2 regions of the Psychrobacter sp. CMS30 genome follow, and region 1 is predicted to be linked to the other one. Evidence: predicted binding sites of a transcription regulator. Region 1 holds the regulator's gene; the other holds the start of a gene.

Region 1 (4,290 bases):
CCAAAATCGAAAATACTGACGTGAATTATCTATGCTGTGATTACCAATGTGTGGGACAAGTACGGGATTTAGGCATCCGTCATGCTATCGCAGCTGGCGCGACTTGGCTTGCCTGTACAGACGCTGATTCAGTCGTCACCCCAGATTGGCTGATACAGCAAATCGCCCATATCAAAGCTCAGCCTACTGATATGATTTGCGGCGTAGTAAGCGTTGATAGTTGGGCGCATTTAACGCCGCAAACGCGCAAAGGCTATATGGCTCATTATCAAGATAAGATGGGACATCGCCATATTCATGGGGCAAACTTAAGTTTTAGCGCTGAGTCTTATCTTGCCGTTGGCGGTTTTGCGCCATTAGGGTGTCATGAAGATGTCGATTTGGTAAAAAGGTTTGAGAGTAAAGGCTATGCGATCACTTGGAGCAATCGCGTTCGGGCTATTACTAGCAGCCGTTTGCAGGCTCGAGCAACAGAAGGTTTTGCCGCGTTTTTAGCCAATTTAGAAACTAGTAATTGACAGTAATGTTTAAAAATCCTGCTAACGGCTACGAGTTTAGCAGTTAGCCTATAGGAGCAGAGCGAATATGAGCGGCGGGGAAAACGGCGCTAAATGTCGAGCCTTTGCCTTCTGACGATTCAATTTGCAAAGTCGTATCATATTGATATAACACATGCTTTACAATCGCCAGTCCCAGCCCCGTTCCACCTGTCGCACGACTGCGCCCGCTATCCACTCGGTAAAAACGCTCGGTCAATCTTGCAACATGCTCCGGCGCAATCCCAATACCATCATCGGTGACGGCAAACCGACAGCCTTCTGCAGTTTTTGCCCAACTGATAACGATATTACCTGCTTTTGGCGTGTATTTAATCGCATTAATCACCAAATTGGATAACGCACTGTTCAAATACATCTCCGAGCCATAAAGACCATCATAGGTATCTATCTGTAAATGCAGCGTATGGCCATATTCTTGGTTATAAGCCTGCGCGTCGTCATAGACATGCGTGAGCAGCTTAGTCATATCAATATAATGCAGCTCATGTGTCTCTTCGATTTCAATCCGAGACAGCAGCAGCAAGTCATTGACCACTCTATTCATGCGCGCGGTCTGCTGCGTCATTAATTCAAAGCCGCGTCGCCATTGCCGCGGCATGTCTTCTTGATCTGAGAAATTCTCCAAATAGCCCATCAGTACAGTCAATGGCGTTCGTAACTCATGCGAGACATTTGCCACAAAGTCGCGGCGCATTTGCTCTAAGTGTTGTAAGCGGGTCACATCATAAATAATCAGCAGCTTTTCATCGCCAAAAGGCGTGAGCTCACATTTAAGATAACGGTTAGGATCTTGCCATGACTTCATATGTACACCATCATTGGGTGTCACCATGCTCTGATAGTATTGCCGAAACTCAGGGACGTTAATAAAGTCAAAAATACTTTTGCCATGATCCGCTGACTGTAACAATAACAAATCTTCGGCGGCCTGATTCCACCACTCCAAACCATCATCGTCATTTAGCAAGATAACCGCATCTCGCAGTGCGCGTAAGGCACTTCTGATTTTTTTCAGCTGATCGGTGGAGTATTGCTCGATGTCCTGTTGCTCAATATCCCTTGGCGTTATCATGTTTTTCTCTCTTCTTTATGACCAGTATGGTGCCTAGCACTTATTATTAGCACTGACTATTCTTAGCACCAAATATTCTCAGTACTTATGCTTCTTAGTTCTTATTATTCTAAATATTTATGACTCTGAGCACTGAATGTTCTTAACGCTGTTTCGCTACCTTGTAAGCGGGCTTGTAAGCTGCCTTGTAAATAATGGGCTATTTTTCAAAATCGATAGCGTTATTCAACCAGACTCGAAAACCGATAACCGGTACCGCGAACCGTTTGAATCAAGGCACTACAATCATAAGGCTGGAGTAATTTACGTAAACGCCTGATATGCACATCAATCGTGCGATCTTCGATATAGACATTGCCACCCCAGACCTGATCTAGCAGCTGGGTGCGCGTATAAGCACGCTCGGGATGACTCATAAAAAACGCCAACAAGCGATATTCTGTCGGCCCGATATCAATGACTGTATTATCAGCGGTAATGCGCTGGCTTTTAGGATCGAGACTAAGCTTACCTATTTCAATTGGCTTATCGCTACTAAGCGCACGACTACGACGTAACACGGCTTTGATTCTTGAGATTAATTCACGCGTTGAAAAGGGTTTGGTCATATAGTCATCAGCGCCCGCATCAAGTCCCTGAACCTTACTATCTTCTTCACTTTTGGCCGTCAGCATAATCACCGGTATCTCAGCCAACATCTCATCACTTTTAAGCATACGGCAAAAATCAATACCACTTTTATCACCCGGTAACATCCAATCTAGCAAAATCAACGCGGGTCTATGGTCTACCACTTGTTGATGCGCCTCTGCAACGTCAGCCGCTTGTAAACTCTCAAAGCCCGCCATCTCTAACGTCATTACCACCATCTCACGAATTGCAGGTTCATCTTCGACAATCAAAATCTGCTCATTGCGCATACCATCGCCTCATTATTGAAAGACAAAAAATTGGAAAACAAAAATACTAAGCCCTTATCAATGCCTGCCCATTAAACGGCTTAATTATGACAGTTTGATGACACAGTGACTCGATACGTTAAATGCTGCGCCTTAAACATTGCAGCTCAAACACTGTACTTTCAGCCCTATACTTTAAACGCTGTGCTTTGAACGCTTAGCCTTAAACCCTTAGCCCCAAAAAAAACCAACGGCTCATCATAACGAATTTTGCGCTAGATAGCAGCTGCAATCCCCTTAAACGACTGCTTTATTAGGCTGCGTTTTTAATTGACCGACTTTTTTCATAAAAATGTCTTATTTCATCAAACTGTCATATTTGCTCGGCACAATGTGCTCATTGACCACCGAGCGTCTTTGCAGCAAAACCTTGCTAACCAAACATCGTTAGCAATACATTACTAAAAACCTGGGCAGCGACATTGTTATTCATAAACGCCCCATACTTAAATCTGATTACTTTTTAGGAGAAATAATGCGTTATTCATTAATGGCTTTAGCAGTCGCGAGTACCTTTACCTTAGCTGCTTGTAATCAAACCCCCAATAGTAATGAAAGCAATGAGCCGGCTACTTCGGCGCAATCAACTACCGCCTCTACCGACAGCGCAAGCGTTCAGTCGACAGACAATGTATCGATGAATGTGTCGATGAATATCACCGGCGCAGGCGCCTCTTTCCCGCAGCCTATCTATGCTAAATGGTCAGATGCTTATAATAAAGCAACAGGCGGTCAAGTGAACTATCAGTCGATTGGTTCATCGGGTGGTATCAAACAAATCGTCGCAAAAACCGTTGATTTCGGGGCATCTGATGCCCCAATGACGCCAGCTGAATTAAACGAAGCCGGTCTGATTCAATTCCCAACCGTTATCGGCGGCGTGGTACCTATCGTCAATATCGATGGCGTTGCGCCTGGTCAATTAAAGCTCGATGGAAAAATGCTAGCTGACATCTATCTTGGCAAAATCAGCAACTGGAATGACCCTGCCATCGCAGCCATGAACCCTGACTTGACCCTTCCTGACGCGGCTATTACCACGGTGTTCCGTTCAGACGGTTCGGGCACGACCTTTAACTTTACCGATTATCTAGCCAAAGTGTCAAACGACTGGAAAGACAGCGTTGGCGTCGATAAAACCGTGAAATGGCCAACCTCAGCAACCGGTGCGGGCGGTAAAGGTAACGAAGGCGTTTCGAGCTATGTAACGCGTATGAAAAACTCTATCGGCTACGTTGAATATGCCTATGCTAAGCAAAATGGCATGTCACACGTTGCCCTGAAAAATGCCGCCGGCAACGTCGTGCAGCCTTCTGCGCAAACATTCGCCGCCGCTGGGGACATTGATTGGTCAAAGCAAGAAGGCTTTTATAAAGTCATCACCAACTCTGAGACCGACCAAGCATGGCCTATCGCCGCTGCGACCTTTATTTTAGTCCACAAACAGCCGCAAGATGCTAAGCAAGTGGCAGGTGTCCTTAACTTCTTTGATTGGGCTTATGCTCAAGGCGATGATGACGCAATGAGCCTTGATTACGTGCCTTTTTCAGATACGGCCGTGGCTTTATTTAAAGCGAAATGGAACGAAGTGGTAGACAGCGAAGGTAAGCCTGTCTATACCTCAGCACAGTAGCTCGAGGCTTATTAATTCAAAGCTTATTAATTCAAGAAGAAGCCAGTCGAGAATAAGCTAACTAAT
Region 2 (4,290 bases), on a different contig from region 1:
AAAAACACCACGCTGCTGACTTTATTGAAGGCTTGGATATGCTGGCGTCTATGCGCCTATGTTCAAACGTTCAAGGGCAATATGCCATTCAAACCGCGATGGGCGGTTACCAAAGCATGAAGGATTTGACCTCTAAAAAAGGCCGTCTCTATAAGCAGCGCGAAATGGCGGTCTCACGCTTAAACGCCATTAAAGGTATCTCTTGTACCATGCCGCAAGGGGCGTTTTATTGCTTTCCAAAGATGGATCCTGCCGTCTACCCTATCGAAGACGATATGGCGTTTATGATGGATTTATTGGTAGAAGAAAACGTCTTACTGGTACAAGGTACCGGCTTTAACTGGGATGCACCCGACCATTTCCGCTTGGTGTTTTTGCCCAACCTGCACGATTTAGAAGATGCCATGGATCGCTTAGACCGCTTCTTTGCCAAAAAACGCAAACAGTTTGGCACCGAATAGAACTCATTTTGATTAAATTAACTCTCATTTTGATATAAAAAAACGCTTATCGGCATGATGCTGATAAGCGTTTTTTATGCTGTTAAATAAAGTAGTAAAGTCTCACCGTTAAAATCTTGTTAAAAACTCATACGGCTTTAATTTAAAAAGCTACCTTAATAACGCTACTTTAAGAACAATACTCTAAAAACATGGCTTTAAAAATATAGCTTTAAAAGTGTCATTTAAAAAAACTTTGTCTTAAAAAATATTACTTAAGAAAATATAGCTGATAGCTGACATTGAAGCGGCGGCAGGAAGGGTAATTATCCATGCCAAACCAATAGGCTTCATCAGTGCCCAGTTGGTGTCTCTATTGACGATACCGATACCAAGTACCGCGCCAACTAAGGTATGCGTACTCGATACCGGCAGCCCCATGGTTGAAGCGCCCATCACCACAGCAGCAGCAGCCAATTCCGCTGAGAAGCCAGAAGCCGGATGCATTTTTGCCAAATTGGTACCGACGGTTTGAATCACTTCTTTACCGATAAACCAAAGACCAACAATTAGCGCCACACCAAAGGTCAACATAACTGCAGGTGGTACTGCCGCTTCGGTAGCAATGCTATTGGTACGGATAACGTCCATAATCGCCGCAAAAGGACCGACGGCGTTGGCGATATCGTTTGAGCCGTGACTAAAGGCAAAGGCTGATGCGGTAAAGACTTGCATCCAGCTAAACATAATAAATGTCGCTTTGGTCAAATCTTCCTTATGCTTACCGCGGATACTCTTGGTATAGATATAGGTCGCAAGCCAAACTAGCGCTGCAATCATGCCCATGATTAAAAAGCCTTGCAGCGTTGTCATGCCATTATTGACATTTTTTAAGCCTTTAAAGATAACCAGAGAGGCCATGACCGCGCCGCCAGCAGCCGCAATAATAGGTACCCATTGCTTTAATGCTTTTAGGGTATCGAGGTTGCTGCGCTCGTTTTCAATTTCATAAAGCTGTTTGTAATAATCGGTTTCTAAATCTTCAACGTCGCAATCATCATCTTTATAGATTTCTTGATCACGTAACATCGCTGAGGTATAAGCCAGTTGTTCTGATTCGGTCAGACCATCCAGATACTCTTTGTGATTTTGCTTTAAGGTTTTTTTATCGCCCTTTAGCGTCGCAATGTGCGCTTCTGTTCTATCATTATATTCAATAATATTTTTCTTAATTTGGCCATATAACAGGTAGGAGAAAACGCCGCCGAGTAATGGTGATATGACCCAAGAGATAGCAATCGTTCCAATCGTGCCCCAATTCACCGTAGATAACGCCATTTCGGTGCCACCTAACGAGATACCTAATACAATGGAGCTACCAACCACGCCGCCGATAATAGCGTGAGTGGTTGAAACGGGCAGACCTTTTTTGGTCGCAAATAACAACCAAAATGCAGCAGCGATAAGCGCTGAGAGCATGACATAAATAAACTGGTTGGGCGTGACCGACAGACCATCTAGATCGACAATACCGCTTCGGATGGTATCGGTAACTTCACCGCCTGCCAACACCGCGCCCGACACCTCAAATATCGCTGCGATACCCAAGGCTTGCGGAATGGTCAACGTCCCTGCACCCACTGAGGTACCAAAGGAGTTGGCGACGTCATTACCACCGATATTGAATGCCATAAACACACCAAAAGCCGTCGCTACGATAAATAGCGTCGTCTGCTGATGCATGGTGTAATCTAGACCCCACCATAAAAAGTAAGCGGTCATCGCAATCAGTAAAATGGCAAAAAATAGATTGATTCTCATAGAACCGACTGCTTTGGTTGGTCCTGTAGAACTGCTGCTAATACCCATACGTTGATACGTCCTGCGTAAGCTGATTGAAATTATATGTGATTGATGACATTGCGGCGCTATGAATGGTGTTGTTTTCACCACCCAATATTATGATAGCGTGTACGCAACGTGTTTTTGAAATACTGTTTTTTGAAATACTGTTTTTTGAACTTGTTTATTGAAGTACTTTTTAAACCACTGCTTTAAACCACCGGTTTGAAAATTGGTTTAAACAACTAGCCTGCAATACCTTATTGATCCATCACTCAGACGATTTCGTCTGTTTACCATTATTTTCTACTCATACCTAGCACTAATATCTAGCTTAGTTTGCCTATGATAAAAATATCAGGTAAAAAAACCATCACACAAAATGCCATAAAGCCGCAAGTAGTATTGCCAAATCATCCGATTACAGCAGCTTGCGGCTTAGGTTTTTATAGTGATAGCGTTGGTTATGACAAATATATGAGTAATGATTAAAGCATTTATATGACAAATACAGTATCCGACTGCTGAGCTATTTTGTAGAAAGCAGAATTTATAATGTGCCTATTATATTAAATATAGACACAGAATGCATGATGATATTGCGAGATTTGTAACTGTGAATGTAAGCGCGATAAAACCTATCAATTTAGTGAAAATTTGTTGTTATATTTTATAATTTGGCTGAGCCAAAATATAATCAATTCTCAAACCTTTTAATCAGTTATCAGGCAGTGCTAAAGATAGCTGCTCAATGGCATGGTCTAATACATCTAGGCGCGCTTGCCGCTTTTCATTGGTTGCGATGACACACCAAGGAGCGTCCTCTGTATTTGTACGTGCCAGCATATCAGCTGCCGATTGCACATAATCTGCCCAGTTATCACGATTGCGCCAATCATCATCGGTCAATTTAAACTGCTTATGCGGGGTCTCTTCGCGCGCCTCAAAACGCTTAAGCTGCTCTTTCTTATCGATGGCAAGCCAGTATTTTATAACTATCGTGCCAGCCGCTACCAAATCTGCCTCAAAGCGATTGATTTCATCATAAGCGCGCTGCCATTCTGCATCAGTCGCAAAACCCTCAATACGTTCGACCAATACGCGCCCATACCAAGTACGGTCAAAGATAGCGATACGGCTGATACGATCGATCTGCTCATTGGGCAGTTTGGTCCAAAAGCGCCATAGATAAGGGTGTTGTAATTCATACAGCATCGGCGCGCCAATATTATAAATCTGATACTCGCGTGGGTCGAGCGGCGCAACCAGTCTTTTAATAGCGCCACCCTTGCCGGCCGCATCCATACCTTCAAAGGCAAAGACCACATGCCGACCCTTACGCGCACGTAGCAACTCAGCAAGGCGAGCTTGTTTATCGGCAAGCGCTTCATGATACTCAGACTTATCTATCTCGGTATCATCGATATTTATCAAAGCTTTAGGTGTTTTTACAGGCTCGAATTTTTTAACATTTTCTAGCTGTTCGCTTTCCTCTATGCGACTGCTTGCTAGCGCTGTTTGCATCGCTTGCAACACTTGATGACAAAAATGCATGGCTGCTTGTGATTTGTCATCACCATCGATAATAATCCAATCTCCCTGCTGGCGTAATAGCGCCGTTGCCACTTCATTAAAAGTTTCGACGACCTTGTTGTTTTTCCAATCAATTTGATATAAAAATTCTGGATCAACCTTGTCGTCATTTAGCCGCGCCTGCAAGGTTTCGATATCGACATGAAACCAGCATTTAAGCAGCTTGGTTTGATTAGCAGCAAGGTCTTGTTCAAAGGCTTGTAACTTAGTCAGCGCTTGTTTTAAATAGTCTTGCCATTCAGTGATAGGCAAGGCTTTATCTTTCAGCTGCTCATTATTCTTCTCATCACTTTCTTTATGTTCCTTAGCTTCATTATCTAGCGTTGCCATACGCATGACGTTATAGAGCAAATCAGCATACCAGTTACCAAAATAAACCATGACATCGCCATGACGCGGCAGCGCCTTGGTATGC

What was found. Region 1 encodes PhoB, which activates phosphate uptake and scavenging genes when phosphate is short. Its sites were predicted from a motif close to TGTCATNAANCTGTCATAA; they were not measured.
Region 2: the regulator PhoB is predicted to act here: its motif matches at 2,342-2,360, upstream of JMX94_RS02565 (inorganic phosphate transporter).

What each region holds. Positions count from the first base shown of each region.
Region 1 covers NZ_CAJHBF010000026.1:22,424-26,713, forward strand. The annotation lists gene JMX94_RS11740 (glycosyltransferase family 2 protein) at 1-518, shown strand, start outside; gene phoR (phosphate regulon sensor histidine kinase PhoR) at 562-1,632, opposite strand; gene phoB (phosphate regulon transcriptional regulator PhoB) at 1,854-2,552, opposite strand; gene pstS (phosphate ABC transporter substrate-binding protein PstS) at 3,067-4,224, shown strand.
Region 2 covers NZ_CAJHBF010000003.1:113,380-117,669, forward strand. The annotation lists gene JMX94_RS02560 (aminotransferase class I/II-fold pyridoxal phosphate-dependent enzyme) at 1-461, shown strand, start outside; gene JMX94_RS02565 (inorganic phosphate transporter) at 702-2,309, opposite strand; gene JMX94_RS02570 (hypothetical protein) at 2,628-2,774, shown strand; gene JMX94_RS02575 (ATPase) at 3,000-4,290, opposite strand, start outside.